2 linked regions of the Simiduia agarivorans SA1 = DSM 21679 genome follow. The protein of the gene in region 2 binds, or shares a complex with, the protein of the main gene of each other region. Links are inferred from orthologs where the notes say so. Each region holds a gene or a part of one and is shown on either strand. Other genes may lie near its edges.

Region 1 (3,483 bases), 700 kb from region 2 along the record:
GTCAAGCGGTTACCCGTTGAAAGCGATGGCGATCCAAAGCTCTCACAGTAGATCGGGCCGAGCCCGACATACCCCTGCTACTTACTAGCAAATACTAGTCATTAACTGGGCGTTCTCTTTTGAAGAAACGCCGTCCTGTTCCTGCGCGAACGCAGATGAAAAATCAGTAGGGCGCCAGCCGCCGGCGGTAATCCTGCGGTCTGGTGCCTGGGTTCCGCACCTTTTCAGACCAATCCGGTACTCTTTGGTTCCGGGAATGGTGGCAGTATCGCTTGTATTTTCTTATGACTAACCCCCAACACGGGTTGGGGGTTAGTGCGCTACTACACTCTGGGCTTATCGCCCCGGGCTTATACCGCCCGTTGTAACAACATATTGCGAATGTGGCCAATGGCGCGCGTGGGGTTCAGACCCTTCGGGCAAACCGCCACACAGTTTTGGATGCCATGGCAGCGGAATACGCTGAAGGGATCATCCAGTTTGGCCAGACGTTCTTCGGTGGCGTTGTCGCGGCTGTCCGCCAGAAAGCGGTAGGCTTGTAACAAACCGGCCGGGCCGATGAACTTGTCGGGATTCCACCAGAAGGACGGGCAGCTGGTAGAGCAACAGGCGCACAGAATACACTCGTACAGCCCGTCCAGCTTTTCGCGGTCTTCCGGGGTCTGCAGCCGCTCGATGGCGGGCGCAGGGGTGCTGTTCTGCAAGTAGGGCTGGACCTTTTTGTACTGATCATAGAACTGGGTCATGTCGATCACCAGATCGCGGATCACCGGCAGGCCGGGCAGCGGGCGCAGAACCAATTTGTTATTTACAACACACTCGGACAAAGGCTTGATGCAGGCCAGGCCGTTCTTGCCGTTGATGTTCATGCCATCGGAACCGCACACGCCTTCACGGCAGGAGCGACGATAAGCCAGGCTGGGGTCCTGGGCTTTGATCAGCTCCAGCACGTCCAGCACCATCAGGTCTTTGCCCTGAGTATCCACCTCATAGGTTTGCATATGAGGGGCTTTGTCGGACTCAGGGTTGTAGCGATAAATTTCAACTTTCAACATATCTGTAGCTCCCCGAATCAGTAAGTACGCGCTTTGGGTTCGAACGCTTCCACCGTTTTCGGTGTGAAGTTAACCGCACGCTTGCCCACCGACTTGTCGGTTGGGAAATAAAGGGAGTGACACAGCCAGTTCTGGTCGTCGCGCTCCTGGAAATCTTCGCGCGCGTGAGCACCGCGGGATTCCTTGCGCTCTTCGGCCACAATGGCAGTGGCTTCCGCAACTTCCAGCAGGTTCTGCAGTTCCAGCGCTTCGATACGGGCGGTATTGAAGGCGTTGGACTTGTCTGCCAGCGTGACGTTTTCAATGCGCGGGCGCAATTCAGCCAGCTTCTTGATGCCATCCTGCATGAACTCGCCTTTGCGGAATACACCAAAGTGATTCTGCATGATGCTCTGCAGTTCTTTACGCAGGGCTGGGGCCGACTCGCCACCGGTCGAGGTGTTGATTTTGTTCAGGCGCGCCATGGCCGCTTCGATATCGGACTCGCTGGCTTCGCGATGTTCGACACCTTCACGCAGGGCTTTTTCAATGAACAGGCCGGATGCGCGGCCGAATACCACCAGGTCGAGCAGCGAGTTACCGCCCAGACGGTTGGCACCGTGTACGGATACGCAGGCAACTTCACCACAGGCGTAGAAACCGTCAATCACCGAATCGGTGCCGTCTTTGTGGGTCAGGGCCTGACCGTGCACGTTAGTGGGGATACCGCCCATCATGTAGTGACAGGTGGGCACAACCGGCACGGGTTCTTTCACCGGGTCAGCATGGGCGAAGGTACGCGACAGCTCACAGATACCCGGCAGGCGGCTTTCCAGCACTTCCTCGCCCAGGTGATCGAGCTTCAGGAACACGTGATCGCCGTCCGGGCCGCAGCCGTTGCCGGCCAGAATTTCCAGCACCATGGAGCGGGCCACGACGTCGCGCGAGGCCAGGTCTTTGGCATTGGGTGCGTAACGCTCCATGAAGCGCTCGCCGTGCTTGTTGATCAGGTAACCACCTTCACCGCGACAACCTTCGGTCACCAGTACACCGGCACCGGCAATACCGGTGGGGTGGAACTGCCACATCTCGATGTCCTGTACCGGGAAGCCGGCGCGCAGCGCCATGCCGATACCGTCGCCGGTGTTGATGTGGGCGTTGGTGGTGGAGGCGTATATACGGCCTGCACCGCCAGTGGCAAATACGGTGGCGCGCGACTTCACGTACACCACTTCACCGTCTTCAATATTGATGGCGATGACGCCAACCACAGCGCCGTCCTGGTTTTTCACGATATCGACCGCGAACCACTCGTTCAGGAATACGGTGTTGTTCTTGACGTTGTTCTGGTAAAGGGTGTGCAGCAGGGCGTGACCGGTTCGGTCAGCGGCCGCACAGGTACGCGCAGCCTGGCCGCCCTTACCGAAATCTTTGGATTGACCACCGAATGGACGCTGGTAGATGCGGCCTTCTTCGGTACGCGAGAAGGGCAGGCCCATGTGTTCCAGTTCGAACACGGCTTCGGGGCCCACGGAACACATGTATTCGATCGCGTCCTGATCACCGATATAGTCGGAGCCTTTGACGGTGTCGTACATGTGCCAACGCCAATCGTCCTGCGGGTCTGCAGAGGCAATGGCACAGGTGATACCACCCTGGGCTGACACAGTGTGCGAGCGGGTGGGGAATACTTTGGTGATAACGGCGGTTTTATAGCCGGACTGAGCCAGCTGCAGCGCCGCGCGCATGCCTGCGCCGCCGCCACCGATTACGATGCCGTCAAAAGAAATAGTGCGCATGTTAGCCATGAATCAATGCCCCCAGAGAATTTCAATGGCCCAGACTGTGTAAGTCAGGGTGACCGCTCCCAGTACCACCTGTGCAAACAGGCGCAGCACAGTGGCCTTGGCACCCATGAGGCGGTCTGTCAGGTAGTCGGTCAGTACGGCCCACAGGCCGATCCAGGCGTGCGCGGCGAGAGAAATGATTGTCGCCAGTGTAAATACGCGCATCCATAGCGTGTCGAACAACGCGCGCCATACGTCAAAGGACAGATCCGGCGTTGTCATTACAAAGCCTGTAATAAAGACGGTATATGCAGCCATGACAATGGCGCTGACACGCTGGATCAACCAGTCGTACAGGCCGCTGCGGCCAAAACTCGTTACGGCAGTTACCATATCCAAACCCCCAGAGCAGCAATGATGATGAAGGCAATGGCAATAACCAGCTTGGCACCGGCCTGGCCGCCTTCAAGACTTTCACCTACACCCGTATCCATGATCAGATGACGGATGCCCGCAACCATGTGATACGCCAGCGCGGCCAAAGTGGCCCACAAAATCAGCTTACACAGCGGATTCTGGAAGTGTTCCTTAAGCTCGGTAAAGCTGGCTTCGGAAGACAGGCTGGCTTCTAGCATCCACAGCAGAATGGCGACGCCGGCAAA
Region 2 (3,529 bases):
TCACTCTGCCGACGCCACCGGCAAGGCCGTGCTCAGCAGCCTGATCGAGCGGGTCAAAGAGTCCGAAGGCATTACGCTGTTCGAAAACCATGTTGCGCTGGACCTGATCACCCAGCCAGATCCCGACAGCCGTAAATTGCGTTGCACCGGCGCTTACGTTTACAGCAAACAGGATGACCACGTGCATACCTTTCAGGCCAAATCCGTGGTCCTGGCCACAGGTGGCGCCAGCAAGGTCTATTTGTACACCTCTAATCCGGATGGTGCTTCCGGCGACGGCATCGCCATGGCCTGGCGTGCAGGCTGCCGGGTGGCCAATATGGAATTCAACCAGTTTCACCCCACCTGCCTGTTTCACCCCAAAGCCAAATCATTTCTGATAACAGAAGCGTTAAGGGGCGAAGGTGCGTTTCTAAAGCTGCCCGACGGCCGGCGCTTCATGGAAAAATTCGATGCCCGTGCCGAACTCGCACCGCGCGACATTGTTGCCCGCGCCATCGACCACGAAATGAAACGCCTTGGCGCGGATTGTCTGTATCTCGACATCAGTCATAAACCGGAAAGTTTTATTGCCAGCCATTTTCCGACCGTAAAAGCCAAGTGCCTTGAGTACGGCATTGATATCACCAAAGAACCCATCCCGGTGGTACCTGCTGCCCATTACACCTGCGGCGGTATTGTTGTAGACAATGCTGGCAGAACGGACCTGAACCACTTGTATGCCATTGGCGAAGCATCTTTTACAGGCCTGCACGGGGCCAACCGCATGGCATCGAATTCGTTACTGGAGTGCATCGTCTATGCACAGTCTGCAGCGGAGCACATCAGCAGCCAGATCAATCAGATCAGCCCTTCATTTCCACCTGCCAGCTGGGATGAATCTCGTGTCACTGACTCAGATGAAGACGTGGTGATATCGCACAACTGGGATGAATTGCGCCGCTTTATGTGGGACTACGTCGGCATCGTGCGCACCCAAAAACGTCTCGAGCGGGCTGCACATCGGATCAAACTGCTCAAGCGGGAAATTGCAGAATACTATTCCAATTACAAAGTCAGGGGCGATCTGATCGAACTGCGGAATCTGGCCATGGTGGCAGAACTGATTATTCGCTCAGCCATGGAGCGCAAAGAAAGTCGTGGCCTGCACTATTCGCTCGATCATCCTGATGCGAACCACGTTGCCAGAGATACAATCCTCGTACCTACCAATTACGCGGCGCAGGAAGTCTTTGTTCAGACCCTTTCTGAAGAGTGAGTAGAGAGTTGTAACCGCATCCGCCTGTGGCTGCCACAGGCGCGCGACGAGGGAAACAGCCAGAGCGTCTCCACACCATCGCGATGGCGAAATTGCGCAACCACCAGAAAGGTACCAAAGCGGCGATGCGAACGCAGCTCGAGCCGACGCCACAACTGCCCGCTGCCCAACCACCAAACAGCGCCATCAAACCGGATGAGCTCGCCTGACCAGCGCCCATTAAGCGGGCACAGCAAAAGCCAGACTAATGGTGCATACAAAGCCAACGCAGACAGAAACATGACCTGCCAATCAGGCCTATACCGCACGATGGCCAATGCCGCTAACAATGACATGGCCAGCAGGATGCCAAAACGATAACGCAATTCACAGGCGCCTGGCGCCAGTGCTATCTGAAAGACGTCAGCTCTGCTTGCCTGTGTTGTCGCGAATGATCTGGACAATCTGAAGAAGCTCCTTATCTTCGGGATCCTGGCGCTTAAGAAACCAGGCAAACATGTCCTGATCCTCGCACTCCAGCAGTCGCCAATAACGTTCCTTGTCGGCCTGTTCTAACGTGGGGTAAACATTCTCCAAAAAAGGCAGCAAGACCAAGTCAAGCTCCAGCATGCCCCTGCGGCTTCCCCAGAATAGTCGATTTCTTTCCACGCTTTTCTCCGCGTCAAATGTGCGCCTGCCATGAGCGGCGCATGCGCCCGTAACTGCACATCGGGCTTGCCAAACAACAGGCGTCCGGCATTATAGCGGCCCAAGCAGAGAAAACCACACGGGCACGTAAATGAACCAACCATGGCCAGAATTCCTGACAAAGCATCAGATGCTATTAGCACCCGAAGGCTTTGCACTGCACCACCAGGCGCACCCGGAACCAGACCTGCAACAGCCGCTATTGCTGAGCCTTGACTGTCTGGCCATATTGCGATTGCAGGGTGAAAAGGTCATCCCTGCCCTGCAAGGCCAGATCACACAAGATGCAAAATTACTGACTCAGGGTAAATCCGTATTCACGGACATTTGCACTCCGAAGGGCCGGGTCATCGCCAGCGCACTGCTGGTACCGGCCGATGACGGCGATGTACTGATGCTGGCAGATACACTGCAGGGACAAAAGCTATGTGATCACCTGAATAAATACCTGATGTTTCACCGCGTTAGGGTAGCACCGGACTCAGCATTGGTGTGCCTCGCAGAAGCCAATGGCGCCATCCTGTCCGACGAATTTCCGTCCGCAGCGCTGAGCCCGCAGCTGACACTGCAACTACTCCCACAAACCACTGCTGAAGCGATCTGGCTACAGGATACGCGCACCAAGGGCGGAGCCCATGCCTGGCAAACCCTGTTGATGCTGCATGGCATTTGCTGGGTAGGCGCCGACCTTAGCGAGCTTTACACCCCGCATCATCTGAACCACCCCGCACTTGCATTTGTTAGCTTCAAAAAAGGCTGCTACATCGGTCAGGAAATCATTGCCCGCATGGAGTACAAGGCCAAGCTGAAAACCCGGTGCGTGCTGCTATCTGGCGAAAGCCAGCCTGAAACCGATGTACTTACCGATACACAGGGAATCCCCTCAGGCAAGATCATCAAGCAACACCGGGCGGAGGCCAATCAATGGCTTGCCTTTGCGGAGGTCCGCACGGACGCCCTCACTGAAGACACCATACTTCAAGCAGGCGATAAAATACTCAGGCCCATTCAGCCTCCCTATGCTATAAACAATGAGTCATAGTCAGATTTAACAAGGACGCCTGCATGAGCCAGCTGGTCGAGAAAGTCAGCCAAGACATCATCACCGCACTCGAGAAAGATCAACTGGTGCTACCAACGCTGCCAGAGGTCGCCTTGCGCGTACGGGAGGTCGCCGAGGACCCAGACGCCTCGATCGACCAGCTGGGCAAAGTCATAGGCTCCGACGCAGCACTTACCGCCCGCCTGATTAAAGTGGCAAACAGCCCACTGCTCAGAGGCTCAAAAGAAATCACTGACCTGAAAATGGCACTGGCGAGATTGGGTATCGAGTACACCTGCAATATTGCCACGGGCCTCGCCATGTCGCAGATGTTCCAGGCCACCAGCGATCTGATAGACCGGCGCCTGAGAGAAGTGTGGACCCGCTCGAGTGAAATCGCTGGCATCTGCCACGTGCTGTGTAAGCACCGCACCCGGTTACGGCCCGATCAGGCGACCCTGGCTGGCCTGACGCACAAAATCGGCGTTCTGCCCATTCTGACCTACGCAGAAGAGCACCCTTCGCTGCTGAAAGACAGTTTT

The links. The genes of interacting proteins can lie anywhere in the genome.
Region 1: the proteins of M5M_RS03350 (region 2) and sdhA are in contact, whole or in part, in a crystal structure (PDB 6C12), measured with the Escherichia coli proteins. The link is inferred for Simiduia agarivorans SA1 = DSM 21679 from one-to-one orthologs.

The regions. Positions count from the first base shown.
Region 1 is NC_018868.3:44,408-47,890, forward strand. The notes cover bases 458-3,386. They hold sdhA (succinate dehydrogenase flavoprotein subunit), read right to left. Parts: upstream 2,843-3,386; coding sequence 1,073-2,842; downstream 458-1,072. Other genes in these bases: M5M_RS00185 (succinate dehydrogenase iron-sulfur subunit), read right to left, coding at 458-1,055; sdhD (succinate dehydrogenase, hydrophobic membrane anchor protein), read right to left, coding at 2,846-3,214; sdhC (succinate dehydrogenase, cytochrome b556 subunit), read right to left, coding at 3,208-3,386. Also shown: more of M5M_RS00185, read right to left, coding at 351-457; more of sdhC, read right to left, coding at 3,387-3,483. UniProt on the Escherichia coli protein: Two distinct, membrane-bound, FAD-containing enzymes are responsible for the catalysis of fumarate and succinate interconversion; the fumarate reductase is used in anaerobic growth, and the succinate dehydrogenase is used in aerobic growth.
Region 2 is NC_018868.3:744,205-747,733, forward strand. The notes cover bases 284-3,258. They hold M5M_RS03350 (FAD assembly factor SdhE), read right to left. Parts: upstream 1,907-3,258; coding sequence 1,661-1,906; downstream 284-1,660. Other genes in these bases: nadB (L-aspartate oxidase), read left to right, coding at 284-1,258; M5M_RS20065 (ribosome maturation factor RimM), read right to left, coding at 1,237-1,623; ygfZ (CAF17-like 4Fe-4S cluster assembly/insertion protein YgfZ), read left to right, coding at 2,037-2,987; M5M_RS03360 (HDOD domain-containing protein), read left to right, coding at 3,011-3,258. Outside these bases: more of nadB, read left to right, coding at 1-283; more of M5M_RS03360, read left to right, coding at 3,259-3,529. UniProt on the Escherichia coli protein: An FAD assembly protein, which accelerates covalent attachment of the cofactor into other proteins.